DNA from 3 places in the Frankia alni ACN14a genome. Region 1 is predicted to be linked to each of the others. Evidence: riboswitches for the same ligand, from Rfam matches in the RefSeq annotation. Region 1 holds a riboswitch; each other region holds the start of a gene.
What was found. Region 1 has a riboswitch for cyclic di-AMP ahead of FRAAL_RS29060 (transglycosylase family protein). Riboswitches for the same ligand answer to the same signal wherever they lie in the genome.
Positions count from the first base shown of each region.

Region 2: another riboswitch for cyclic di-AMP. It lies ahead of FRAAL_RS21490 (peptidoglycan-binding protein); the one in region 1 lies ahead of FRAAL_RS29060 (transglycosylase family protein).
Region 3: another riboswitch for cyclic di-AMP. It lies ahead of FRAAL_RS02805 (C40 family peptidase); the one in region 1 lies ahead of FRAAL_RS29060 (transglycosylase family protein).

Region 1 is NC_008278.1:7,255,024-7,264,452, forward strand. It holds gene FRAAL_RS29055 (transglycosylase family protein) at 2-682, shown strand; cyclic di-AMP (ydaO/yuaA leader) riboswitch at 1,147-1,348, shown strand; gene FRAAL_RS29060 (transglycosylase family protein) at 1,351-2,073, shown strand; gene FRAAL_RS29065 (DUF3151 domain-containing protein) at 2,180-2,617, shown strand; gene FRAAL_RS29070 (adenylosuccinate synthase) at 2,691-3,974, shown strand; gene FRAAL_RS29075 (hypothetical protein) at 4,080-4,943, shown strand; gene purD (phosphoribosylamine--glycine ligase) at 5,367-6,677, shown strand; gene purE (5-(carboxyamino)imidazole ribonucleotide mutase) at 6,681-7,205, shown strand; gene purB (adenylosuccinate lyase) at 7,202-8,509, shown strand; gene FRAAL_RS29100 (phosphoribosylaminoimidazolesuccinocarboxamide synthase) at 8,914-9,429, shown strand, end outside.
Region 2 is NC_008278.1:5,330,037-5,339,465, forward strand. It holds gene FRAAL_RS21465 (ABC transporter ATP-binding protein) at 1-1,799, opposite strand, end outside; gene FRAAL_RS21470 (lasso peptide biosynthesis B2 protein) at 1,793-2,227, opposite strand; gene FRAAL_RS21475 (lasso peptide biosynthesis PqqD family chaperone) at 2,224-2,556, opposite strand; gene FRAAL_RS21480 (asparagine synthase-related protein) at 2,643-4,331, opposite strand; gene FRAAL_RS21485 (AfsR/SARP family transcriptional regulator) at 4,839-5,693, opposite strand; gene FRAAL_RS21490 (peptidoglycan-binding protein) at 6,291-7,031, opposite strand; cyclic di-AMP (ydaO/yuaA leader) riboswitch at 7,496-7,647, opposite strand; gene FRAAL_RS21495 (alpha/beta hydrolase) at 8,289-8,828, opposite strand.
Region 3 is NC_008278.1:703,847-713,275, forward strand. It holds gene FRAAL_RS02800 (PHB depolymerase family esterase) at 1-580, shown strand, start outside; gene FRAAL_RS02805 (C40 family peptidase) at 1,444-2,553, opposite strand; cyclic di-AMP (ydaO/yuaA leader) riboswitch at 2,559-2,736, opposite strand; gene FRAAL_RS02810 (hypothetical protein) at 3,093-3,476, opposite strand; gene corA (magnesium/cobalt transporter CorA) at 3,893-5,263, opposite strand; gene FRAAL_RS02820 (DUF4139 domain-containing protein) at 5,647-7,494, shown strand; gene FRAAL_RS02825 (hypothetical protein) at 7,506-7,883, opposite strand; gene FRAAL_RS02830 (hemerythrin domain-containing protein) at 8,066-8,866, shown strand; gene FRAAL_RS02835 (PP2C family protein-serine/threonine phosphatase) at 9,098-9,429, shown strand, end outside.

The DNA.
Region 1 (9,429 bases):
TATGTCCGACGCACGTACCAGTGGCCGACAATGGAGCGCCGGCACCCGCATCCGGGCGCGGGCCCTCATGGTTGCTCCGGTTCTCGCGGCGGCGGTCGGCGGCACTCTTGCCGTCAGCCAGCCGGCCGAGGCGGCCAGCACCTGGGCGGGTCTGCGGCAGTGCGAGTCCGGCGGTGATTACACGACCAACACCGGAAACGGCTACTACGGCGCCTTCCAGTTCTCGGCCAGCACCTGGCACAGTCTCGGCTACTCCGGTCTGCCACACGAGGCGGCCCCGGCGGTCCAGGACGAGGCCGCCCTCCGCCTCGCCCAGCGCTCCGGCTTCGGCCAGTGGCCGGTCTGCGGTCGCGGCATGGGCGCCGACCAGCTCGCGGGCGGCTCGTCGGCCAGCGGCGCGGCGCAGGCGTCGCGCTCGGCGACGCGGGCCCCGCTGACCGCTCGTCCCGCCGCCTCCACCACCCCGAACTTCACCCGCAACCTCACGGCCGCGCTGGTCGGGCAGGACCGGGCCGACGTGCGCGCCTGGCAGACCCGGATGAGCCAGCTCGGCTACCCGATCGCGGTGGACGGCCACTTCGGGCCACGTTCGGCCGCCGCCGCCCGCTCCTTCCAGGGAAGCCACGGTCTGGCCGTCGACGGCATCGTCGGCCCGGCGACCTGGCACGCCACCTTCGGCTGAGCGCCGCATCACGCGCGGTAGCCATCCGGCCGATCGCCGCGCCGCCGAACGGCACCGTCCGCACGTAGTCCATCCGGCCCGGGACGCGGGGACGCGCGTCACGCCACCCGGACGACCTTCCCACCCCGGTGACACCGGCCAGGGGAGCTCACCGACTCGCCCCGACCGGCCCGCCCGGACGCCCGGACGATCTCCGCTGCGCGCTCCGAAACGGGCCGGTCGGCCACCAACTCCGCACCGGGCGCCGACGTCCGTCGTGGTGGTACCCCACGACGCCGGCGGCACACCCCGCCACCCGATCGGGCGGCACCGTCGGGCTCCGCCGTTCGCGCGTCCCAACCTGGTTACTCCGAACCACCCCGGTTTGCGCCCCCTGAACCGTTCTCGCTAGAGTGCCGATCACTCGCCACCCGGCGAGGTCGCTCGGACGGACGCCGAGTCCTGCCCGACGTGCGAGCGGCTGGTCCTAGTACGCACCGCAACGGGCAGGAGTGGGGGACCCACCATCCGGGCGTCTCTGACGCCCTTGGGGTTAAGCAGGCTCGTCCCAGCCATCCGGTGTGGGGAGAACGTTTCCCACGCAGTACCGACGGCCAGGGGCGGACCGGCCGGGCCATCCCAGCCCGCACCCGACAGCTCACCCCGCAGGCGATCGGGATTGGACTGACATGCCGTCAGGACGGCGTGGTGGTAGACATCGGGCCCCGCAGGCCCACTCGACCGCGGGTCGCATCCTTCGCACCACCGGCGCGGTGACGGCCATCGTCGGCAGCGGGCTCGCGGTCAGCACGGTCGCCGCGGCCCCGGCCGGCGCCGCGACCGCCGACGACTTCGCCAAGCTCCGCCAGTGCGAGTCCGGCGGGAACTACGCCACCAACACGGGCAACGGCTTCTCCGGCGGTTACCAGTTCGACGACCAGACCTGGCACGGCCTCGGCTACTCCGGCCGGCCTTACCAGGCCTCCCCCGCCACCCAGGACGAGGCCGCCGCCAAGCTCTACAACGCGCGGGGATGGCAGCCCTGGCCGTCCTGCTCGCGCAAGATGGGCCTGACGAACAACGGCCCGGCCGCGGTCGGCTCCGGTGACGTCATCGAGCAGGCCCTCGCCCCCGCCGAGCCGCCGATGACACTGGATCGCGCTCGCCAGGAGATGGGTGACAACTCCTACAAGGGCACCGTCCTCAACGCCGGTTACGGCAACGACGTCCGCCCGGACGCGTTCGTCTGGCAGGCCGCGATGCGCAACAAGAGCTTCCTGCTCACCGTCGACGGAAAGTTCGGTCCGCAGTCGCAGGGCATCGCCGCCCTCTACGGCTACCTGACCCGGGTCAGCGACGGCCAGCCCGGCGCCGTCGGCCAGAACCTGTGGAACGTCACCGTCCGGTCGTGACCCGCCGCGGCTGCGCACCACCCGCACACGGCCGGTCACCTCACCCGCACGGCAGGTCGCACCACCCGCACGGCAGGTCGCCACAGCCGTGCGGCAGGATGCATCCATGACGACGCCGTCCGACCCGGGCCGCAACCTGCTCTCGGGCCCGCCGCCGACGCTGCTGCCCTCCGACGCCATCGCCACCGACGCGCTGGCCGCGGGGGAGTCGCCGGCGGCCGTGGCCGCCGCCTCGCCCGCGCTCAGTGCCCCGTGGGCCGCCCTCGCCGAACTCGCGCTGGCCGGCGACCGGCCCGTCGAGGCGTACGCCTACGCCCGCACCGGCTACCACCGCGGACTTGACGCGCTGCGCCGCGCCGGCTGGCGGGGCACCGGGCCGGTTCCCTGGTCGCACGAGCCGAACCGCGGTTTCCTGCGTTCCCTGGCCGCGCTCGGACGCGCCGCGGCGGCCATCGGGGAGACCGAAGAGGCCACCCGCTGTCAGAACTTCCTCACCGACAGCGATCCCGCCGCCGCACGGGAACTCGGCTTCGACGGATCGTGAGTCCTCGGCGCCGGTTGGTCGCGGCATCGGCCGACCGGCCACGCGCGAGTGCCATCCCTAGTAACCTCGCCCGGTGCCCGCTCTCGTCCTCATCGGCGCCCAGTGGGGCGACGAGGGAAAAGGAAAGGCGACCGACCTTCTGGGCGGCGCCGTCGACTACGTCGTCCGGTACCAGGGCGGCAACAACGCTGGCCACACGGTGGTCATCGGGGAGGAGCGCTACGCCCTCCACCTGATCCCCAGCGGCATCCTGCGGGCCGACTGCGTGCCGGTGATCGGCAACGGGGTTGTGATCGACCCCGGTGTCCTGCTCACCGAGATGGACGGGCTCGCCGCCCGGGGCATCGACGTCTCGCGCCTGCTGATCAGCGCGAACGCCCATCTGATCATGCCGCATCACCGGGCGCTGGACCGGGTGACCGAGCGCTACCTGGGCAAGGCCCGGATCGGCACCACCGGCCGCGGCATCGGCCCGACCTACGGCGACAAGGTCGCCCGCACCGGCATCCGGGTCCAGGACCTGCTCGACCCGGGCATCTTCCGCAAGAAGCTCGAACTCGCGCTGCGGGAGAAGAACCAGGTCCTGGCGAAGGTCTACAACCGGCGACGGATCGAGGTCGACGAGGTCGTCGAGGAGTACGCCGCCTACGCCGAACGCCTCGGCCCGCACATCGCCGACACCGGCCTCGTCCTGGACCGCGCGCTGCGCGAGGGCAAGGTCGTGCTGCTGGAGGGCTCCCAGGGCACGCTGCTCGACGTCGACCACGGCTCCTATCCGTTCGTGACCTCGTCGAACCCGACCGCCGGGTACGCGGCGACCGGCGCCGGCATCGGGCCGACCCGGATCAACCGGGTCGTCGGGATCATCAAGGCGTACACCACCCGGGTCGGCGCCGGCCCCTTCCCCACCGAACTGGACGACAAGGTCGGCGAGGAGCTGCGGCGCATCGGCGGCGAGTTCGGCGTGACGACGGGCCGGGCCCGGCGCACCGGCTGGTTCGACGCGGTGATCGCCCGCTACGCGGTGCGGGTCAACGGCCTGACCGACCTGTTCCTCACCAAGCTGGACGTGCTGTCCGGCTTCGATCGCGTGCCGATCTGCGTGGGCTACGACATCGGTGGCGAACGGGTCGACGAGATGCCGATGACGCAGACCGAGTTCCACCACGCGCGTCCCATCTACACCGAGCTGCCGGGCTGGCAGGAGGACCTCTCCGACGTGCGGAAGTACGCCGACCTGCCCGCGGCCGCGAAGGACTACATCCGGACACTGGAGGAACTCTCCGGCGCGCCCGTCTCCGCGATCGGCGTCGGCCCGGGCCGCGACCAGACCCTGGTCATCAACGACCTGGTCTGACCCCGCCCGGCGCAACCCCGGGGTCGCCGCCCCAGTTGCACAACGCAGCGTTACCGTCGAGGCTTGAACGGTCACGTTAAGCGATGGCGGGTGGGGGTGAGGACGGTGTCCGGTGCGCAGGCCCGCCCGTCCAGCGACGATCACTCCGTGCCCGGCCAGATGCCGCCACCGCCCGCCCCGGCCGACACCCGCACCGCCGAGGCCCCCACCGGCGAGGCACTGGCCGGCGAGGCACTGGCCGGCGATGCCCGGGCGGTTCCCGACACCCGGCCGGCGCTGTGGGCGCCGGCGGTGCGGCACCGGTACCTGCGCCCGACCGACTCCGACGCCTGGCCGGTCGGGTTCTCCCCCACCGGCGAGGCGCTGCCGGAAACGCTCACCGACGTGCTGCTTCGGGGCAGCCACGCCATCCGCAGCTCGAAGCGGGCCGAGGCACAGCGGCTCGAACGCGCCGCCGCCGTCGCGAACCACGTCGACGCCCAGATCCATGACTTCCTGGACTTCTGTGCCGCGGAGAACCTGGTACCGCCGGTCACCGTGCGGGCCCGCGGCACCGTGGCGCGCCGGACCGCGGGCCGGCACGGCTCCCGGCCGCGCGCGGTCGTCGACCCGCAGGGGAGCATCCCGGCGCGGGTCGCGCCGGAGGCCGCCGCCGAGCCCGCTGCCGGGCCGGCACACCGGGTGCACCGCCGCGAGCGGCTGAAGGCCTGGCCGCTGCTGTACTGGCGGTGCGAGTCCTTCCCGGCCGCCGGGCGGTCGCTGCACCTGTTCGTCGAGCCGGGCGGGCGTGCCTTCGAGGGACGTGACGATCCGTCGCCGCTGACCGTGCTCGGCCGGGAGGTCCGCGTCTGGCCGGTCGACACGGCCGTCATCGTCGCCGGCATGGCCGAGGTGGACGCCCGCCGCTGCGCCCTGCACCTGGTGCACGGGATGGCCCATCTGCTGTGGCGCGCGGGCGTCGGTCTCTGATCGACCGACGCGGGCCGGCCTGCCGCGGACTGCGGTGCGTTTCGCCCGGTCCGAGCCCCCGGGAACGTGCACAACGCACCGCTTTGGCTGCCACGCAACCGGCACGGGACACCTGATGATCAGTTGCGCGCTAGGCTGGGGCCGTGACCCGATCCGACCGCCACGGCTCCCGGCCCGTTCCGGCGGTCGCGGGAGTGCCGCGCCCTTCGCCGTGCCCGCGCCGGTCCCCTTCTCCCGGCCCGGCGCCGCGCGCCGGGGACCGGTTGTGACGGCCGCCCGGGGCCGCCGCCTGCACCACGTTCCGCCGCAGCGCGGCCGCGGCCCCGCTGCCGCCGCCCGCGCCACGCCATCCCAGGCCGCCCGGCGAGGCCCCGGTGCCAGCCGGCGCGCGGCCGGTCGCCGCCCCCGCCCCGAGGTGAACAGATGAAAGTCCTGGTCGTCGGATCCGGTGGACGCGAGCACGCACTGTGCCGGGCGCTCGCTCGCGACCCGCGGGTCGACGCACTGGTCTGCGCGCCGGGCAACGCCGGCACGGCCGAGCTCGCCGAGCCCCGCCCGCTCGACGTCGCCGACCCGGACGCGGTCGCCGACCTCGCCGAACGGGTGGGCGCCGACCTCACCGTGATCGGCCCCGAGGTGCCGCTGGTCGCCGGCGCCACCGACGAGGTTCGCGCCCGCGGCCTGTCGGTGTTCGGCCCGACCGCGGCCGCCGCCCGGCTGGAGGGCAGCAAGGCCTTCGCCAAGGAGGTCATGCGCGCCGCGGGTGTGCCCACGGCCGCCGGCCGCGACCACACCGAGGTCGAGCCGGCGCTGGCCGACCTCGACGAGTTCGGGCCGCCGTACGTGGTGAAGTACGACGGGCTCGCCGCCGGCAAGGGCGTCACCGTGACCGAGGACCGCGAGGCCGCGGTCGCCGCCGTGCGGGCGAGCCTGCGCGGCCCGGACGACCGGGTCGTCCTGGAGGAGTACCTCGACGGGCCGGAGGTCTCCCTGTTCGCGATCGTGACCGAGGCCGGCGCGGTCCTGCCGCTGCTGCCCGCGCAGGACCACAAGCGGGTCGGCGACGGCGACACCGGCCCGAACACCGGCGGGATGGGCGCGTACACCCCGCTGCCCTGGGCGTCGCACGGGCTGACCGCGGAGATCGTCGCGACGGTGATCCGCCCGACCGTGGACGAGATGGCCCGGCGCGGCACCCCGTTCACCGGCCTGCTCTACGCGGGGCTCGCGCTGACCACCCGCGGCCCGCGGGTGGTGGAGTTCAACGTCCGCTTCGGCGATCCCGAGACCCAGGCCATCCTCGCCCTGCTCACCACGCCGCTGACCGACGTGCTGTCCGGGCGCCGCGCGCCGGTGTGGCGCTCGGGCGCCGCCGTCAGCGTCGTCGTGGCCGCGCCCGGCTACCCGGCGGCGCCGCGCCTCGGTGACCCGATCCGGGGGCTCGCCGCCGCCGGGGCGCTGACGGGGGTCGACGTGCTGCACGCCGGGACCCGCCGCGACGCCGACGGGCAGGTCGTCTCGTCCGGCGGGCGCGTGCTGTCGGTCACGGCGATCGGCTCCAACCTGGAGTCCGCGCGAGGATCTGCCTACGAGGCCGTCAGCCGGATCTCGCTGGCCGGCGCCCACTACCGCACCGATATCGGGGACCCGTCCCGGATGCGTCATGCGGCTGACGTACACCGCGCGGACACCGCGCCGGGCGAGGACCCGACGCGGCCGAAAGAGAAGGAGTAGACCGTGTCGCAGAGCAGCACCGGATCCGACCGTCCCCGAGTGGCCGTCGTCTTCGGGTCGCCGTCGGACACCCAGACGATGAGCAAGGCCGGCGCCACCCTGGAGCGCTTCGGCGTGCCGTACGAGCAGGTGTCGCTGTCGGCGCACCGGGCCCCGCGCACCCTCGCCGAGTACGTCGGCCAGCTTCGCGCCCGGGACATCTCGGTGGTCATCGCCGGGGCGGGCCTGGCCGCGGCGCTGCCCGGCGCCATCGCCGCGCTGACGACGCTGCCGGTGATCGGGGTGCCGATCTCCGGCGGGGCGCTGGACGGGATGGACTCGATGCTCGCCATCGCGCAGATGCCCCCCGGCGTGCCGGTGGCCACCGTCGGCCTGAACAACTCGACGAACGCGGCGATCCTCGCCATCCAGATCCTGGCGCTGTCCGACCCGGACCTGAGCCTCAAGCTCGCCGCGTTCAAGGACGACTTCGAGCAGGCCGCGGCCGACGCCCTGGCCACGGCAGCCGCCGCCGGCGCCCGGCCGTGATCGGCCGGTACACCCTGCCCGACATGGGCCGGGTGTGGTCGGAGGCGCACAAGTACGAACTGTGGTGCCAGGTCGAGGTGCTGGTGATGGAGGCGCACGCCGCCGCCGGCCGGATCCCCGCCGACTCCGTCGCGCCGGTCCGGGCAGCTCCCGCCCCCACGCCCGAGGCGGTCGCGGAGATCGAGGCCGTCACCCAGCACGACGTGATCGCCTTCCTGTCTGCCTGGGCGGACCGCACCGAGCCGCGCTCGGCCGCCGCCTACGTCCACTTCGGCATGACGTCGTCCGACCTGCTGGACACGGCGCTGGCCCTGCAGCTCGTCGAGTCGACCGACCTGCTGCTCGCCCGCGCGGACACCCTCGTCGCGGCGCTGCGCGACCTGGGGTTGGCCCACCGGGACACCCTGCGGGTCGGGCGCACCCACGGCATCCACGGCGAGCCGACCGTGTTCGGCCACCGGGTCGCCGACCTCGCCTTCGGCCTGGCCCGCTGCCGCGACCGGCTGCGCGCGGCCCGCGCCGACGTGGCCGTCGCGAAGATCTCCGGCGCGGTCGGGACGTACTCGAACATCACCCCCGACGTCGAGGCGTACGTCGCCGAGAAGCTGGGCCTGCGCCCGACGCCGGTGGCGACTCAGGTGGTGCTGCGTGACGGCGTCGCGAACTGGGTGGCGGCGCTGGCGGGGCTGGCGACGCTCTGCGAGGCGGTCGCGCTGGAGGTGCGCCACGGCCAGCGCACGGAGGTCCGCGAGCTGTCCGAGCCGTTCGGCTCCGGGCAGAAGGGCTCCTCGGCGATGCCGCACAAGAAGAACCCGATCATGTCGGAGCGGATCGCCGGCCTCGCCCGGATCGTGCGGGCCCAGTACGTCCCGGTCCTGGAGGGGGTGCCGCTCTGGCACGAGCGCGACATCTCGCACTCCTCGACCGAGCGGATCGCCCTGCCGGACGCGGCGGCCGGCGTCGACTACCTGCTGCACCTGACGACGCGACTGGTCACCGGCCTGGTCGTCGACACCGGGCGGATGCGGGCGAACCTCGATGCCACCGGCGGGCTGGTCTACACCTCGGCGGTGCTGCTGGAGCTGGTCGAGACGGGCCTGTCCCGTGAGGACGCCTACGCCGTCACCCAGGCGGCGGCGATGGAGACCTGGCAGACCGGCGTGCCGTTCCGCGAGACCCTGCGCAAGCACGCCGGCGACCGCGGCCTGCCCCTCGACGAGGCCCGCCTGGACGAGGTCAGCCGCCCCGAGCGCTACACCGAGCGCCTCGGCCCCGTCTTCGCCGCCCTCGCCGCCCTCACCTGAGAGTCGGCGGCCGGCGGCCGGCCAACGGCACCGGCTCCCCGGGCGCAGGGCCACGACCGCCCGTCCGGACGGCCACCGCGCCGGCTTCCTGCTTATCCAGAGGGTTCCGCGCCCGATTCATCCCTCTGGATAAGCCGGCAGTCGGGGACCTGGACGGCGCCGGCCAGGGTTGGTCCAGGCGGCGCGGTCCCGGTTGTCTGCCGCCTCCATCCAGTCTCCTGCCGTCACCTCGGCCTGCATCGACACGTCCGGCGGCATCCATGCTCGGTGGCGGGTGCCGGCGACGCAGGTCGGCGGCGGATCGTCCGACCTGTACCGGACACACAAACGGACAAATCGTCACGCGGGCATGGCGCGGGACGCACCAGGCCACGGGTGGTGTCCGGGGTCGGTACGGTCGGGGCATGCCGCTGACACATGAGGAGTTCGCCGGACTCACCCACCTGGGTTCGGGCAAGGTACGGGAGCTGTTCGCGGTCGGGGACGACGCCGTGCTCCTGGTCGCCAGCGACCGCATCTCGGCGTTCGACGTGGTCCTGCCGACCGAGATTCCCGACAAGGGCGCCGTGCTGACCGGGCTGTCGCTGTGGTGGTTCGACCAGCTCTCCGACCTCGTCCCGTCGCACGTCATCAGCTCGAACGTGGACGAGTACCCGGCCGAGCTCGCGCCGTACACCGAGCAGCTGCGCGGCCGGTCGATGCTGTGCCGCCGCCTCGACATGGTGCTCATCGAGTGCGTGGCCCGCGGCTACCTGACCGGCAGCGGGCTGAAGGACTACCAGCGCACCGGCGCGGTCAGCGGGCATCCGCTGCCGGCCGGGCTGGTGGACGGCAGCCGGCTGCCGTCGACGATCTACACTCCGTCGACGAAGGCGCCGATCGGCGAGCACGACGAGAACATCAGCCGCGCGGACGCGGCC
Region 2 (9,429 bases), 1.9 Mb from region 1:
ATCACGCGGCCCTCGTCCAGCACGATGATGCGGTCAGCTGCCCGGACCGTGGAGATGCGGTGCGCGATGACGAGCAGAGCGCGCTCGGCGGCGATCCGGCGCATCGCCTGGGTGAGAGCACGCTCGTTGACGGCGTCGAGCTGCGAGGTCGGCTCGTCCAGCAGCAGCACGGCGGGGCTCGGCAGCAGCGCACGGGCGATCGCCACCCGCTGCCGCTCTCCGCCGGAGAGCAGCACGCCGTGATCGCCTACGGGAGTGTGCAGCCCATCCGGCAGCCGACTGACGAGATCTTTCAGCCCTGCCGTCGCCACCACCTGAGCAATCTCCTCCTCGCCCGCCTCCGGCATCGCGTAAACGATGTTGTCTCGCAGGGTGCCGTGCAGCACCGGTGTGTTCTGTTCGACCAGGTTCACCCAGGTCCGGGCACTGCTGCGGGAGAGGGAACGGACATCTCGACCGGCGAAGAGGATCTGTCCCTCGTCCGGATCGTAGAACCGCTCCACGAGTTCGAGGACGGTCGACTTGCCGGCCCCCGAGGCTCCGACCAGTGCGACGTGGCCCCGCCGGGGCACCCGGAAGGACACTCCCCGCAGCACCGGCGTTGTGGTGTAGGCAAAACGCACCTCGCGCAGCTCGATCGCCGCCGGTCCGTCGCCGTCACCCGCCGTCTTCCGCGCCGCGACCATCGCGGGCCGTTCCCCTCCGCCCGTCCGCTCCGGTGAGGGGCAGCACGCCACCTGACCCTGCCTCGGCGCCGCCCGCGCGAGCAGGCGGGCGGGGGGCCGTGTCACCCCGGCGGGCCAGGCGGTCGCGATCGTGCGCAGCGGACCGCGCAGCACGGTGTCGTCGTCCTCTCGCGGCAGCGCGAACACGGCGTTGACCCGCGTGAGCGCCCCCAGACCGCGCTGGATCGTGGCGGCGGACTCGATGAGCTGAGACAGGGGCATGACCAGGTAGGTCGCGTAGAGGAGAAAGGCGACGAGGCTGCCGAGCGAGACCGAACCCCGAGCCACCAGCACCCCACCGGCCAGCAGGACGGCGAGGACGCTGCCCTGCACGGCCAACTGCATGGCGGGCGCGATGACCGAGTCCAGCTTCGCCATGCGGATGCCTGCCTGGTAGGCGGCGGCGGCGTGATCGCCTATGCGTTCGGCCTCGCGCGCCTCGGCCCGGTTCGCCCGTACGGTGCGGATCGCGACCAGGGCCCGTTCCAGATCCGCGGTCATGCCTCCCACGCTGGCCTGCCCGCGCTCGGACACCGCGCGGATGCGGGACAGCGCGCTGAGGACCACAACCCCGGCCACCGCGACCACCGCGACCACGAGCAGGAACAGCCACGGATTGAGCCACACCATCAGGGCGACGGCGCCGGCCACCCCGATCAGGCTGGTGACGAGGGAGGTGAAGCTGTAGGCCACCGCCTCGCGTACCACGGTGGTGTCCGTGTTCGCCCGCGAGATCAGGTCCCCGATCCGGCGGGTGTCGAAGACCTGCACCCGCAACGCAAGCAGATGGCCGATCAACCGTCGGCGCAGGCCGAGCAGGATCCCCTGACCGGCACGTTCCAGCAGGTAGTGCCCGGTGGTATCGATGATCGCCTGGCAGACGAACAGGCCAAGAAGCGCCCCGACCAGCCACAACGGGATACCGCCGGCCTGCGCGGTGTCGATCACCCTCATCACGAGCAGTGGTTGGAGCACCCCGACGCCGGTGCCGATCACGGTCAGGACCGTGGCGATCATCACGGGCCGTCCGTGCCCCCGCAACAACGCCCAGAGCTCGGCCAGCCCCCTCACCACGGCTCCGTCCCCGGCCCGACGGCAAGAAGCGCCCGCAGGTACCCGGGTGGCACCGGCTCCCCGACGATCGCGCCATCCGCCTCGACCCACGCATGCGCGGCGAAGGGCGCGACGGTCCGCACCCCGACGCACCAGGTCGGCACGCTGCCTGTCATCCGGCACAGCAGGGTGGTGGCGATCGAGCGGGGAACGCAACCGCGCTCCTCTCGGCAGGTGGGGCTCACGGCCATCACCGCCTGGCGCGCGGCGAGCGCGGTGGCGTAATCCGCCGGCCGAGCACCGCCGCCGAGCCTGGCCAGCACCCGCCGGATGCGTGCCGGCGACTGGGTGGCCAGCAGCCGTGCCGCCCCGACGGCGGCCATCGCCTCCAGCCGACGCCCGGCACGCGGCACGACGCCCGACCGGTCGACCACCATCGGCGCCGTCACCGCCGTGCCTCCGGCCGCCCCGCACCGTCCCGCGGCCATCCGGCCTCGACCTCGGGCGACCACCGTGTCTCGGACTCCGGCTCGATCAGTCCGACGTCGGCGAGCTGGGCCAGCAGACCCTCGACATCGTGGCGCGCGACCTGCGGATCGACCTCCACGGTCGTGCACAGCTCCCGCACGGCTGCGGCGACGTCTCCCCCGTCCAGCAGAACGCGCAGAACCAGGTCACCCGAGCGGTTGAGCGTCCAGTACCGCCCATCGTCGGTGTGCAGCAGCACGGCGCCGTACTCGGTCGGCGCCCGCACCACATCGGATCGCAACATCACCATGTCCACTCCCGCTGGTCCGTCACTCTTCGGCAGATCTGCCAGACCCGTCCGTGCCGGCGCCGGACGCCCGCGACCCGACCGGCCGCTCAGCCCCGACGGCCGGTGAGGGTGCGTAGCCACGCGTCGGCCGCGAAGGTCGGTCGGAGGGGCTGGGGCCGGCGGTCCGCCGCGGCCCCCTCACGGCACGCCTCCCGGAGCATCTCCGGCTCGATGAGTCCGAGGTCGGCCAACGGCGAGTCGTCGCACAGCCCGACCAGGGCGCCACGATTGGCGTGCAGCCCTCGGATCTGCTCGGCATCGGCATCGGCGCCACCCGAGATTTCCCCACGCAGGCAGTTCGCCGGTACCACCTGCTGCATCGCCTCCTTGAGCAGCGGCCCGTCCTCCCAGGGGGAGGCGCGCTCCTCCGCCCGGACGGCGAGCGCGGCGCGGACTACCCGGTCGTCGAGGAACGGCGCGCTCAACGGCGGGCCGACCGGGCTGGCCATCTGGTCGAACAGCCGGAAGGCGGACGCGGTGGTCCGAATCGCGAACAGGTCGGCGTGGCCGTCCCGCGTCGGCGCGAGGGGACCGTCTCGGTGAGCCGCGTCGGCGACGGCCTCGACGATGAGCCTCAGGGCGGCAGGGGTCAGCCAGTCCGGGACGACCGGCGCCGGCGTCCAGTCCAGGGCCGCCGTCGGGTCGGGTGGCCGCGGCCGTGCGGGGCGTCCCCCGAGCGGAGCCTGGTCGAGCGCCCGGGCGAGGTCGCCCATGCAGTCGCGGTAGCTCCGACGGCGCATCATCCGCAGGCCCGCGGCCCACGGCCAACCTGCCTGGGTGTGCAGGCCGCTCAGGTGCCGCAACGCGGTCCAGGGCCGCCGGCGGGCGAGTCGAGGCAGGTAGTTCAGTGCGCCCTGTGTCACCTCCACGCCTCCGAGGCCGGTCAGGTGTAGCCGAGGTCCGTAGAGTGCGACGCGGTCGAGTCCCGCCCGCAGCGTCGCCCGATCCACGAGGCCGACGAAGGGATGGTCGAGCGCCTCGTCGGCGGAGGTGATGCCGTCGAAGGCTGGCGGAAGCTCACCTGCGGACAGAATCTCCCGGACAACTCCGGGCAACGAGACCGCCGCGTCGGCTGCCCAGCATGAATCGGGACCATCGGAGTCCCGGGCGACCCCCGTGACCGCAACGATGTCGGCGGGGCCGCGGGCCGCCAGGCAGCACACAGCGGCCGAAGCCAGCCCGCCGGGCAGATCGGCGCTGACGGCGCGCCCCGCAGCCACCCGAACGGACACCGCCTCGGCGAGGGCCGCTCGTAGGATCGGCGCGCCCTCGGCGCGCGAGCGCACCGGCGCCGGCTGCCGCCACCAGCGCATCCGCTCGACCCGTCCGTCACGATCGAGAAACAGGTAGTGGTCGGGTGGCACGGTCTCGACCGACGCCCAGGGGACAAGGTCGTCGAGCGGGTACGGCGGGCATGGATCCAGCAGCGACAGGGCCAGCGCCGTGCGGTCCAGTGCACCGCCGGCCAGCTCGGCCAGGATGTCGGCGCGGTCGGCGGCGACGTGCTGACCCCTGGACATCGCGGTGAAGATCCGACGCGTGCCGGTTGGGCTCCCCTGCAGCCTGCGCTGCCCGTTGATCTCGGCAATGACGTGGTAGTCCCCGGCCACGGCGTGCGCGACGTCGAGGGAGTGCACGTCCCGCGCGGCGATCAGCAGGCGCAGGAGCTGGCTGGAACTCGCCGCGACTCGGCCGACCAGGGCCATCCGGGCGCGACTGGTCTCCGCACTGATCATCGCTTCGTCCGGCCAGTCGCCCACGACCCACGGCCGCCCCGAGGGGTATCGCAGCACTCGCCGGACCCCCGCGGGCAGCACGACCGGATCCCGATCCGCCAGAACGACAAACCAGCAGCTCGGCCGACAGGACGCCAGCCGCGTGTCGGGGCCCGGCAGCCGCACTGTGATGGGCGTGGTCACCGCAGCCTCACGGATGGTGAGGAGGAGGCTGCCGCCGAACTCGTCATGGTCGCGGTCGCGTCCCCGGCCCAGCGCCGCCGCCGCAGAGAGACCGGTCGCCGCCGGTCGCCGGGAAAGGTCGCCGCCATGCGTGCCCTCCCTGTTCGCGTTCCTCCGCGTGACGGACTGTAGGCACAGCCCGCGGCGCGACGGTCGGCATCCGAAAGAAGTCCCGCCTGCCGGCGGATGGGCCGGCCCCCGCTCCTGCACGCGCCAACTCGGATCAGCGGACCGGATGGACGGTCCCATGCCTGACGGGATTCCCAGGCGCGGTTCAGTGAAGGTTCAGCGGTGCGGCGTGCCCATCGGCTCCGAGGAGGACCGCGACCAGCCGCGCGCCGGGTCCAGAACCTCCTGATGAATCCTGCGTAGCTCAGCACCGGGTTCGATCCCGAGCTCAGTGACCATCCGTCGGTACAGGCCGCGGTACTCACGCAGCGCCTCGGCCCGGCGACCGCTGCGCTCCAGGGCGACGAGCAGCTGCGCCCAGAGACGCTCGCGGGTCGGGTACTCCACGGCAAGCGCGCGCAACGCCGGAAGAACCTGATCGTGCTCACCGAGCGCAAGGCGCGCGTCTATCAGCGCCTCGCGGGCCGACCACCGGGCCTCTTCAAGGCGGAGGCTCTCGGCCCCACCGACCTCGGCCGGCAACTCGTCAAAGGCGTTTCCGCGCCACCAGCCGAGCGCCTGCTCCAGCGACTCGGCGGCTCGGGCGGGCGCGCCGGCGCGGGCCGCGACCCGGCCATGTTCGACCGCCTGCTCGAAGCGGACGACGTCGATCTCGTCGGGGACGACGAGCAGGCGGTACTCCCCCGGACGGCTTTCGATGCGTCCCGGGCCGGCCGGTCGACGAAGGATCGCGGACCGGGGGCCCACCGCCCTGATCGACGCCGGCACGGCCGGGTCCCCGATCGGCGGGGGCAGCGTGTGCCGTAGCTCGGAGAGGTAGGTCTTGATGTTGCCGAGGGCAGACCTGGGCGCGTCGTCCTGCCAGAGCGCCAGGCGCATCTCCTCCACCGAGGTCCACCGTCCAGCGTGTAGCAGCAGCGTGAGCAGCAGAGCGCGCTTCTTGCGCTGGTCGATACGGACGCGCTCGCCCGGCCCGCGCCAGACCTCAAGCGGGCCCAGCACCGCGAACACGACACCTACCTCGGGCCCGCGCGCCGCCACTGCGGGGCCGGACCACCGGGAGCCGTGACCTGGTTCGCCGGGAGTCCGGACGCCGGGGCGGGCGATCGGGCCCGCAACGGTTCCGAGCTCGTCGACCATGATGATCCTCGTCGGTTCGGAGATCCTCGCTGATCGGCCCCCGTTGCACACCCTCGCCCGGGGACCGGCGGCCCCGTCCGGGCCGGTGCGAGCAATACCCCGTCCGACCGGCGGATAGTCCTCTCACCCGGCGATATGCGTCCTCCCGGTGGGTCTGTGTCCCCGCCCGCGCGCGTCCTGCGCCAGGATGCAACCCACGGCGGGTAGGCGTCCCGCGAGGGAGGCGTTCAACCCAGCGATGGGTTCCCACGGCGGGATGGGCGCCGAGCGACGTGGATGGCGCCGGCGGGATGAGTCCCTCCGGCGGGATGAGTCCCTCCGGCGGGATGAGTCCCTCCGGCGGGATCGGTTCCTCCGGCGGGATCGGTTCCTCGGCGAGACGCCACGGCGCCCGGCTGCCGCACATGCCAGCGCCGCCGGATGAGGCTGGGAGCGTCACCCGGCGGCGCCACGACGCCCTGCGACCCGTCAGATACCGAGGCTGGCGCGGGTCTGGGGCCCGACCACGCCATCCACGAGCAGACCATGCTTGAGCTGGTAGTCCTTGACCATGTGGTTCGTCTGGTAGCCGAACTGGCCGTCGACCTGGATCGGGTAACCGAGGTTGGCCAGCTTCTGCTGAATCTGCTGGACGTCCTGCCGGTAGCCGATGCCGGAGGCGAGCGAGGGATACGCGGTCGGGAACGCCGGCGCAGGCGCTGCGGGTGCGGTGTAGGAGACGGTGCGGACGCTGATGCCGCCCGAGACTGCGGCCGCCGCGGCCTGGCCACGACCCAGGAACCGGCTGTACATGCCGCGGGTGTACGCGCTCCAGGCCGTGATGCCCTGGCTGTCGCAGACTCGCTTCGCCGCCCAGGCGTTGGTGGCGGGGTCGTAGAGGTTGCGGCTGCCCACCCAACCGGCGTGTGCGCGCATGTTGATCTGCCAGAGTCCGCGCGAGTCCTCACCGACCGTGGCGTGGGCGAAGGTGTTACCGCCGGACTCGCCGAGCGCAACCGCCACCCAGGTGGACAGCGGAACGCCGCGGCAGCCGGCGAGGCCCGCATTCGCCGCCGCACTGGCGATCGTCACGTCCGAGACGGTGCCGGTGGCGGCGCTCGCCGGGCTCGCGGTGACAAGCATGCTGGCTCCGGCACCGATCACGCCGGCGGCGGCGATGACGGCGCCGCGATGCCGGGTGGAACGCTTCCGATGCTTTCCCTTAGCCATTCTTTGACATCTCATTTCGGTGTCGTCGAACATGGGTGTGGAATCGGTGGTGACTTCCGCTCGATGGAGGGGAGCGGTTCTCACTCATCAGATAAGGGCAGCACGGACTATCTGATTTCGAAACAGCACCCGACCAACAGATGAAGGGAAAAGGCGGGAGCGAGCTTCGAGATTGGTGAGAGATCCGGCCCGATCAGCGCGACGGCCGCGTCACGCCTGGCCACCCGCTACAGGCGGTCCGGGGATCGCGGCCGCCCGCCGACGGCGACCCGTGCGGTCCGTCAGGTGGGCCGGTGATGTCGTGCGCGCAGGTCCGGCCGGCGAGCGCCGGCGTTGGCACGTTCTCGCGACTGAATCAGGGCGAGAACGGCGCCCGTCGTGGCGAGGGCGCGTCGCAGAAAGCGCAGGTCGCCAGGGCGGTCATCGAGACCGCGGCCGAGCGTTCCCGGTACACAGGCAACGTCGAATCCTTCCCGTACGCCTGCGAGGTTAGCTGTCGGGTTCGGGCCGGGAAGCCCGGTCGTCTCCGTGGAGGCGACTTAACCCCGAGGGCGGCCGTGACGGGGCCGCCCGGAGGAACCTGGTTCCCCCGCTTCTGCCCAAGCTGTCTTGGAGGGACCCCGGACCGTGGGCAGAACTCGGCGTCGGCCCGGAGCAACTAGTGCCCGGCAACCGTAGCGAACTACGTACCGTAGTGACAAGTACTAGTTCTGCCCGAATTTCGGCGCGCGCCTGTCACCGTGCGTGCATAGTGCTGCGAGACCGCAACACTGGGACATCAACCGAACCTTCGGACGTCGAGAAGGATCACGGGATGTCGGGCGTACGCCCCGGTTTGCCCGGGGTCCACGGTGAGACCCGATCGACGGGGGAGGCTCGGACCGCGGATCGGAAGAACCACACGCGGCGCCAACCCCGCCGGGCGGGGGCGCATCGCGGTGGCAGCGCTGGAACACGCGACGCCGGGCCGACAGCGCCGGATGCGGGGCTCACGGCGGCGGGCAACGAAGTACGACACGACGTCGGCGTGCGGAAACGGCAGCCCGCGAGGGGACTGGAGGTCTCCGGGCGACGAGGAGACTCCGAGTCGCAGGGGCGAGGAGACTCCGAGGGTCGCCAGGCGAGGAGACTCCGAGAGTCGCAGGGCGACGAGGAGACTCCGAGAGTCGCCCAGCGTCGAGGGACTGAGGGCCCGCCGGGCGACGAGGGAACCAGCGCGTCGCGCCCGGCGAGTAGGAGCCGCGGGGTGCGATGTGGTCAGGCTGGCGAGGCGGAGCGCGGCACAGGGGTGAGCCGCCGCGTTCGCAGGCTCTCCAGGAAGAGCAGGATGTGCGCGCCGGCGGCGCGGCGGCCCGGGCCGCGCAACACGCCCCGGCCACCGGGCAGGGAGGCGAGCCGGGCGCCCCGGGCGGTCCGCGTCGCCATGCGAACGAGCGGAAACGGAGTCACCCGGTCGTCCTCGCCATGCAGCAGCAGGATGGGCAGGTCCGGAAGCGACCGTGGGATCGGCTGGTCCGGAGGCTCGCCGGCGACCGCGCGGTGCAGCAGCGGCAGGTCCACCAGGATGAGCGCGTCCGGGCGAACGGCGGGCGACGCGGCGCCGACCAGCGCACGCAGGGCGCCGCTGTCGGAACCGAGCAGAACGAACGGCAGTCCCGGTTCGCGCGCCTCCCCAAGGGCGAGGACGCTGTCCCTCCCATGGTCGAGAAACGTCACCTGGTAGCCGTCGAGTGCCAGCCGAAAGGCCAGGTTCTCGAAGATTTCTGCGGATTCCCCGCGGCCGGGAAGGAGGACCACGTTCGCCCCCGCACGCCGGGTCGGATCGCCGCTTGGCCAGTAGCGGGAACCGGGACCGCCGACGTAACCACGTGGACGCGGATGGGAGGGAGGCGACGAGAGGGGAATGGGCACGACATCTCCGATCAGTGCCGTCCAGATGCGGATGGCAGTGCGCTCCGGCACGGCAAAAAAGCGCGTGCGAGGCTGCGGAAGCCCGACCGGTGCAGCCGGGCCGCGTGGCTGCGGATGCAGCGGCGACGGGCGTGACGGCGAAGCACCGGAAAGGCGCCGGAAAACGCCGACGGCGCGCCGGCAAGGATAGCCTAGCGAGGCACCCGGACCAGACAGACCGCGGAAGCGACACGCAGGAAGTCGATGTGGCCGCGGATGACCAGAGCGGTCGACCGTCGCGCCGGATGAGGCATGGTCGGATTCTGGCGGTACTCTGATCGGATGTCAACATATTTAATACTGACTACCGTAATGTTTCCGTCGGCCGCCGGCGAGGCCCAGCTTGTCCGCCTGGGCCCCGCAGGATGACGATTCGATGTTCGAACGCGGCTCTGGCAGACGGCGAGACCGGCCTGGGGCACGCTGGCCCAGGTACCCGCAGGCCGGC
Region 3 (9,429 bases), 950 kb from region 1:
CGTCGTGCTGTGGGTCTTCATCGAGCGCGGCAACGGCCCGAAGACCAAGCGCGTCAGCATGCCCAAGGACTACGGCTCGGCCGACCGGGAACTGCTCGTGCACGCCCCGTCGGACCCGAAGGATCCGATCCCGCTGGTGCTGATCCTGCACGACGACAACGTCGACGCCAAGACCCTCGACCATGACAGCGCCGCCGGCTCGGTGGCGAACGCCCGCAACTTCGCGGTCGCCTATCCCGAGGCGGTCGGCGGCACCTGGCGGATCGACTCCCCGGACGGCGCCGACGCGAAGTACCTGCGCGACGTGGTCAGCTACGTCTCCGCGAAGAAGACCAAGGTCGACCCGAACCGGATCTACGTGTGGGGCGTCGGCGAGGGCGCTCGGCTCGCGCTGACCGTCGTCTGCGGCGGCGCCAAACCGATCTTTGCGGCCGTCGGTGTGGTGGGGCAGTTCACGCAGGAGCCGCAGTCCGCCTGCCCGGGTCGGGCACCGGAGGCGAGGGTTGCCGAGACCAAGTGGAACAAGAAGGTCAGCGAGACGCTGTGGACGGCCTCCGCCAAGCACCACCTGGGAGCCTGAGCCCCGAGCCTCAGTCCGAGTCCGAGAACCTGATACCGGGCCCTGGGCCCGGGGCCGCTGACCGTCTGCCGGCCGAGGCCGGCCCGTCTGAGCGAGAGGCCGTCCGCAGAGGCGCCCGATGGCGGCCCTCCACGGCCTCCAGGTGCCGCGTACGCGCCCGCGACGGCTGGGTGGAAGCGAAGGTCCGCCGATGCCGCCGGGAGGGGGGTAGCGGCATCGGCGGACCTCAGTGGCCGGATGGAACCCGAGGGCCCGCCGGCCTCCCGCTGCGGATGGGGGGGGAATCCGAGGGAAGGCCGGCGGGGTCGGGGGCCTTCCGGCCGGACGGACGTCAGATGGGGGGGAGATCTGACGTCCGTCCGGCCGGAAGGAGGCGTTGCCCGGCTGGCACGGAAGCGAGGTCGGGTCGTGGTGCCGCGGGCGATGGCAGGGCCCGCGTACTGGAGCTGGTCCCGGCTCGGCCAGGACTACGACGCCGCCCGGCTTCGGCGGGCGCGCGGACCGGGTGCAGGTGGTCCGGCGGTGTCTCGGCGTCGGTGGTGTCTCGGCGTCAACGGAGTCTCGGCGTCGGCCGCGTCGTGGAACAGCGTCCGGGGCAGCCGCGATGATGACCCGGACGGTTCGGCGATGCGCACCTTCCGCCTGCCGGGGGGAGCAGGCCCGGCGGGGCGGGCACGACGGTGTACGGACGCGCGGTGAACCGAGGCCTGACCGGCGATCTGACCGCACGCGCGACCGGAGGGGGAGGCCGCGTCGCGATCGGCTCGGGGCTGGACGGGCTTCGTCGCACTTCCAGCCGGACGAGGTGACCACCGCAGGGCCGGCGCCGCACCGCAGGGCACCGTGCGCTGGCGTGAACGCTCTTAGACGCGTCCGACGTAGTAGGAGGTGGTGTAGATCGACTGGAGCTTCACGACGCTGCCCGTGTGCGGGGCGACCCACATCTTGCCGTCGCCGGCGTAGATGCCGACGTGGTAGATGTCTCCGGGCGAGCCGAGGAAGATCAGGTCGCCGGGCTGCTTGTTGTACTGCGACACCCGGGTGGTGGCGGCAAACTGGGCGTCCGTGGTCCGCGGCAGGCTCTTGCCGAGCTGCTTGAAGACGTACTGGACGAGCCCGGAGCAGTCGAACGAGCTCGGGCCGTCGGCGCCGTAGACGTACGGCTTGCCCGCCTGCAGGGAGGCCAGGTAGACGGCCTTCGCGCCGATCGAGCTGGACGGCACCGGCACGGACACCTGGGGGGAACCGACGGAGACGCCGCCGGAGAGGCTGCCCAGGCGGGCCGAGACACCGGCGAGCGGGGCCCGCTGCGGGCGCACGTTCAGGGTCGCGTCGTTGACCGAGTGGGCGGACTGCAGGGCGTCGGTGCCATCGAAGATCGCCGTGACGTTCGTCGTGGTGAGCACCCGCGCCGTGTAGGACGCGTAGCCCTGCGCGTTCGTCTGGAGGTGCTTGAAGGTGGCCCACCCGGTGGGGAGCTTCACCTGCACCTTGACGAGCTGGTTCGCCAGCGGCTCGTGGGTGGCCTCGTTGTACAGCGAGAAGCCGATGTCGACCGGCTCGTCCGCGTTCACGGTCACGTCGGGGTTCGTCACCCGCAGGCCGACCTGGACCTTGCCGGCCAGGGGCGGGGCGTCGAGCCCGTTCGCCGCACCGAGAGTGAGTCCCGAGGAGCTGTGCTCGCTGACCGCCGCCGCGGCGATGCTGCCACCCAGGGCGGCACGCGAGCCGATCTGCGCGGCGAGGGTGATCGGGGCGGTGTTCGGCGACTCTTCCAACGCCGTGTCGGCGTGGACGTCGGTGGCGCAGCCGGCCAGGGCCACTCCGGAGACAGCGACAGTCCCGGTGGTCATCGCGGCGAAGGCACGAGCACGGGCCCGGCTACGGGCGACCGGCGGCACGGTCTGGGCGCGGTGACGGCCGCGACCGGCGACGCGCGAATCTTCGTCGAGCTGCACGCTTTGCGCGGACAACGGTGTATTCCTTCCCGTACGCCTGCGAAGTGAGCTGTCGGGTTCGGGCTGGGCTGCCCGGTCCGAGGCGTGGCCTTCACGCACATCGGACTTGACCCCGAGACCAGCACCGCGGGTCGGTGCCGGCCGATGGAGGTGGGTCCCCCGCTCCTGCCCCAGATGACGACTCGGAGGGGACACCGTGGCCGGGGGCAGGATTCGGCGTTCGGCCCGGTGTTGTCGTGACGTCGGCGTGAGACTAGTCCACTTTGACGGGGTGGGTAAACACTAGTCCTTCCCAACTACAGCGAGTGTGCACCGAAGTGCCCCTGGACGGGACGCTCGGTCCGGCCCGTGCCGGCGGCCGCCACGGCCGCCCGATCGGCCAGGGAAACCGGGTATGGCCTGGGGTTCCGCCCTCGTCGAGAGGGTCGGTACGGACGGCTCGTGCGACGCCGACAAAGGCCCGGGCCCACCCCGGTCACTTCGGTCGAGCACCACGTACTCACGTCAGGTAGTCGAGCGGGCGGGGGTACCGGTATCCCCGGTCGGCCGCGGGCTCATCGGGCCCGGCCGCGCCGGGTCAGGAATCCGGCCGCGTCGAGCACCTGGAGTTCGACGGCGAGCTCGTGCACCTCGCGGGGCAGGGAACGGTGGTGGGCCAGGGCGGCCACGGCGGCGCGGGCATGGTCGGCGAGCTCGTCCAGGGCGTGCTGGCGCTGGCGCATGCGGGCCCGCTCCTCCTGGATCGTGCGAACGGTGTCCTCCTGCCAGCGCCGGGTCCGGATGAGGTGCTCGCTGGCGTCGGCGGCCTGGCGCTCGGCGTCCTCGAGCCGGTTCAGCAGCGCGTCGAGGGCTTCGAGTCGCCCGGCGAGCTCGGCGATCAGGTCGCCCCGCTCGGGCAGGATGGCGGTCTCTCGCCGCTGGGGGTCAGACGAGGGCATGTACTCCCCTGACGGGTGGGGGATCGGGGAACCGCTCCGAGCGGTGGGCACGAGACCCGGTTGCTCCGACACGGTTGGTAACGGTAACCGACGGGGAGGGCCGGGTGTAACCCATCGTACGGATACGTCACGGCAGTCAACTGATAGCGAAAATGAGCTATGGACCGGCTACCCTTGCCAGGTTTTCGAGTGCATAGCACGCCCTGTGTTGTTTGTGGACTCTTTCGCCCGATTCGGGGCCCCCTGTCGCCCAACGGATCGGCGTCGTCGGGGTAGGAGTGGCCGGCCGCCCCGTTCGGGTCGTCCTGACGGCCAGGGCGCGACGGCCGGCCGGGCGCCGGCCGACCCCGCAACTTCTGTGACGTTGAGTAGCGGCAGGGCTGGTGGCGGGGGAAACGCGGCGGCCGTCGGCGGCGTCAGAGCCAGCCGTTGCGTTTGAACGCCCGGTACAGAAACAGGCAGGCCGTCGCCATCACGGCGAGAACCGTTGGGTAACCCCAGGTCTGGCGCAGTTCGGGCATGTGCTCGAAGTTCATTCCGTAGATTCCGGCCAGTGCCGTGGGAACGGCGGCGATCGCGACCCAGGCGCTGATCCGCCGCATGTCCTCGTTCTGGGCGATCGTCACCTGGGTCAGGGTGGCCTGCAGCACCGACGACAGCAGCTCGTCGAAGTGTTCGATGCGCTCGCTGACCTGCTCGAGATGGTCGGCGACGTCCCGGAAGTACCGCCGCATCGCCGCGTCGACCAGCCGCGGGCCCTCCGCCGTGAGCGTGCGCAGCGGGCCGGCCAGCGGCTGGACGGCGTGCTTGAGCTCCAGCAGCTCGCGCTTCATCTGGTAGGCGCTTTCCGTGGACGGGGTCTGGTCGCGCCGGAACACGCCGGCCTCGATCTGGTCGACGTCGACCTGGATCTTCTCCACGGTGTCGACGTAGTTGTCGACGACGCTGTCGCAGATGGCGTGCAGCACCGAGGTCGGCCCGTGCCGGAGCATCTCCGGCGTGGCCTCGAGCCGGCGCCGCAGCCGGGTCATCTCCCCGTGCTGGCCGTGCCGCACCGTCACCACGAAGTCCTCGCCGAGGAAAATCATGATCTCGCCGGTGGTGACCACCTCGGAGGTACCCGTCACCTCGGTGTGTGCCACGTAGCTGGCGGTCTTGAGGACCACGAACAGGTGGTTCTCGTACTGCTCGAGCTTGGGCCGCTGGCCGCCGGTGACCGCGTCCTCAACAGCAAGCTTGTCCAGGCCGTACTCCTGCGCCACGGCGGCGAGCTGGTCGTAGCTGGGCTCGAACAGGCCCAGCCAGGCGAAACCGTCGCGTTCCGTCCGCGCCACCCGCAGCGCGTCGGAGTGATCGACCTCCATCGTCACGCACCGCCCATGGCTGTAGACCCCGCACGCCATCACCCGGCCGTCGGGCGTCGCCGGCAGCTCGACCCGCCGCGCCCGGCGGCGCTTGCGGCCAACCCGGACCAGCGACACCGGCCGGCTCAGCGCGCCGGCGAGCCGGTGCGCGTTCGCCGAGGCCTGCCCCAGGGCGTCCTCCAGGGCGTCGAGCACCGGATGCTCGCCGCCCGCCTGGCCGGGCACGCCCGAGCGACCGTCCGGTTCCGTGTGCCCCGGTTCCGTGTGCCCCGGTTCCGCGCGCCCCGGTTCCGCGCGCCCCGGTTCCGCGCGCCCCGGTTCCGCGCGCCCCGGTTCCGCGCGCCCCGGTTCCGCGCGCCCCGGTTCCGCGCGCCCCGGCCCCGTGTGCCCCGGCTCCGCGCCTGCCGCGTCGTCTCGCACCATCGCCTCTTTCCCGTCGCCCACGTTGCCCGCCGCCCACGTTGCCAGTCGCCCAGGTTCCCGAGTTGCCGAGGTGCCCAGCTTCCCAAGCGGCCAAGCTTCCCAAGTGGCACAGCTTCCGCGGAACGCCCTCGCTTCCGCGTGCCCTCGTTCGCCGCGGGGTCCCCTCCATGGTGACAAGTCGGGCCCGGCCGCCACGACGTGATCCGCGGCTCGCCCCGGACGCGGCTCGATCGCCCCGGACGCGGGTCGGCATCGCTGGCAGGGGGATGGTTCGTGTGTGGTCCGAGGTTCGAGCGAGGGTCGGGAGGCAGGACCGTCGCTACTCGGAGATGCACACATGTGGCCTCGAGTAGTGATGACCTACTCGTTTAGGCTGATCGGCCATGGTGACCGAGGATCTGCCGCAGCTCGTGCGACTCGACGCGCCGATCGCCGCCGTGGTCATCCATCCCCGGGGCGCCCGGATCACCCGGCGGGGCCGGGTTCGGCTGCCCGTTTCCGCGGGCTACGGGTCCGTGGGGACGGGTCTCCGGGTCGAGCTGGACGGCCTGCCCTGGGAGCTCGCGCCCGACTCGGTCCGCGTCGGTGGCCGGGGCCCGGGCCGGGTGCTCGGGGTGGACGTGGTCGCCCGGACGCACCCGGAGCCCGCCGACACCGCCGGCGCGGATCTCGCCGCGCGCCGGCTCGCGCTGGCCGCGGAGCTGACCGCCATCGCCGACGAGGACGACGCCGAGCAGGCGCGGCGGGGCTTCCTCGACGTCGCCGCGCGCACCGGAGCCGCCGCCCTGGCGCGGTCCTGGGCGTCGACCCCCGGCGCCGCCGAGGGGTTGGCCGCCGCCGAGGATCTGCTCGCCACCCGGATCGGCGAGGTCCACGCCCGCCGCCGCGCCCTCGCCGGGCGCCGCGACGACCTCGAACGGCGGATCGCGGCGCTCGACCGGACGATCGAGGCCCGCCACGCCCCCCGCGTCCCGGACACCCGCACCGTCGTCGTCGACCTCGACCTCGACGCGCCTGCCGACCTCGACGCGCCTGCCGACCTCGACGCGCCTGCCGACGCCGACGCCCCTGCCGACCTCGACGCGCCTGCCGACCGCGACGCCCCTGCCGACGCCGACGCCCCTGCCGACCTCGACGCCCGTGCCGACGCCGACGCGATCACCGACGCGGATGTGGGTGCGGACGTCGAGCCCGACGCTGGCGTGGAAGCCGGCCGGCAGTCCGCCGAGGAGGGGGCCGAGGTCGAGCTGGAGGTGTCCTACCTGGTCTCGACCGCGGGCTGGCGGGCCGGCTATGACGCTCGCCTGGACGGGGAGCGGGTCACACTGACCTGGTTCGCGCTGATCGCCCAGCGCAGCGGCGAGGACTGGCCGGCCACGGCCGATCTCGTGCTCTCCACGGCCCGCCCGGCCGCGCACGCGGACCTGCCCGAGCTCACGCCCCAGTTCGTGGACCTGAGCCAACCGTCCCCACTCCCGCCGCCGGCCGTGGCTCGGACGGCCGCGGTGCCTGCCGCCGGCGGGACGCCCCCGGGCCAGTCCCGAGGCCGGTCGAAGGCGAAGCAGACGAAGGTCCTGAGGCCGGCGGTGGCCGACGAGCCGGAGATCGACTTCGCCGGGTCGGCGACCTACCGGCCGCCCCGGCGGGTCGCGATCCCGGCCGACGGCGGCCGGCACCGCCTCACCGTCGCGGTGATCGAGTTCGGCGCCTCCCTCGATCATCTGACCGTCCCGAGGATCTCGCCCGACGCCTACCTGCGGGCCACCATCACCAACACCTCGCCGCACACCCTGCTGCCCGGCAAGGTCTCGATCTTCCACGGCACGGACTTCGCCGGCAGCGGCACCATCGGCACGGTGCCATCGGGGGCCGAGGTCGAGCTGCATCTCGGCGTCGACGACCGGGTGCGGGTCGAGCGTGAGCTGGTCCACCGGGCCACGGGACGCCGCGTGGTCGGTGGCAACCGGCGGATCGAGGCCGGCTACCGCATCGAGGTGACCAACCACACCCCCCGGCCGGTCCGGGCGGTGGTGCGCGACCAGATCCCGGTCTCCCGGCACGAGAGTGTCGCCGTCCGGGACTTCCAGGCACGGCCCGAACCGGACGAACGGACCGACGTCGGCCTGCTGTCCTGGACGCTTGCCCTCGGTCCGGGTGCCACCGGGCGGGTGGAGTTCTCGTTCCGGCTGGAGCATCCCCGCGGGATGGAGCTGACCGGCTGGCGCGACTGAGCCGACGCCGCTCAGGCGGTCGTGTCCGCCGGGGCGCGCAGCCGGCGGGTCCACGCGCCCTCGACGATCTCGCCGCGGGCGTCGATGATCGCCCAGTCGACGACGTCGGCGCTGCGGATGCGCAGGGGCCGGCCCATCCGGATGTGCGCGACCGACGGGTGCGCGCCGTCGTTCAGGCTGCGCCCGCCCAGCAGGGTCGCATGCTGCCAGCTTGACACCAGGGCCCAGGGCCATTCGGCCCCGTCCGGGACCGCCACCTGGTGGCGCACGATCAGGGTCCCCAGGGGCGGAAGGTCCCGGCCGAGGAACCGGCGCCGAACGTCGACGAGGCGTGAGCGAGCGGCGAAGACCGCCTGGTCCCGGGCCATGGGGACATTACTGCCAACCATGCCCACAATAGTAGTGGAATCCTTCCTTACGGTAGGCATCGGTGTGGGCGACCGGCACCTTTTGTGATGCTCTCGGTACCGTTGCGTGAGGACCATCGGGATGCGGCCCCGGTCGCGAAGGCGTAGCTTCACAGTGCTGATAACTCTCCGCTACGTATCAACCCATCACGGGTGAGGTGATCATGGCTGAGACGTTGACGACCCTGGTGGACGCGGCGCACGAGGATGCCGTCCATCTCCTGGAGCTGTCCCGCGACGGCCGCGACGCGACCGGCGCCCCGGACGCGACGCCCACCGATCCGCGCCAGGCGCTGCATGCCAGCGACGCGGCGGTGGCGGCCGTCTCGGCCCACCTCAGTGCGATGGAGGCGGTCGTCTACCCGGAGATGGCCCGCCGGGTTCCGGGTGGCCGCGCGCGGGTCGCCGAGCTGGGCCGGTTGGCTCGCCGGTGCTCGTCGGTGATGCGCGGGATCGAGCAGTACGTGCAGGGCGACCTCAACCGCCCGGCGGGCAGCGTCGCCAGCCTGCGCCGAGACCTCGCGGCACTGCTCGCCGAGCATGCCAGGGCGGAGGACGGGTTGCTGCGTGAGCTCACCGAACGGCTCTCCGACGCGGACCGCCAGCACCTGGTCGACCGCTTCGCCGACGCCATGCGCCACGCCCCGACCCGGCCCCACCCGCATCTCGGCCACGGCGGGATCTTCGGTGGCAGCCTGGCGATCCGGCTGCTCGGCAGCTTCGATCACCTGCTCGACGTGATGGATTCGCGCGAGGTGGCCGGCGCCCCGGTGCGGGCCCCCGCGCCTGCCGGGCTGTGGGGCTGGTACCTGCTCGGGCGGCCCACCTCGCCCGCCCCGGAGTGGCCGGCGGCGGATCAGCCCGCCCCACCGGCCGACCGGGCCCAGCCGGAGGCCGAGATCGCCTCCGGGCCCGAGATCGGGTCAGGGCGCTCTGCCGCCCGTGGGACCGGCCCGCGCCGCTGAGTCCTCGACGCTCACCCCTCGCGGGGCCCGGTGTGGTCGCCCCCGGATCCCCGGCCGATCCGGCGCGCCACGGCCTGACCCGATGGTGAAATGTCCCTAACCTCGGTCAGGTGGCGGCCGTGGCGTACAGCGCGATCGGCGTTCCGCTGCGCGCGATTGCCCGTGGGCATGCCATGCTTCGGGTCCAGGATGGGCCTAAATGGCCCGCGTGTCGTGCACTGCCGAGGAGATGTGTCAGGAACCGAGAGCACCGCGGTCCGGGTGCCAGGAACGGAACCGGCGGATGTGGTCTGGCCGATACTCCTCGTCGAGGACGATGACGCGGACGCCTATCTGGTGTCCGAGCTGCTCGACGAGGTTGCGGCGCCGGTCGAGCTGACCCGGGTGCGCACCGTGGCCGAGGCGGTCCGCCGTAGCAAGCAGGTCTCCTGCGTGCTGTTGGACCTCGGGTTGCCCGACAGTGAGGGCCTCTCGGCGCTGCGCCGGCTGCTGGCGGTGGAGGCGGGCGCGCCGGTCGTCGTGCTCACCGGCCTGGTCGACGAGTACCGGGGCGCCCAGGCGGT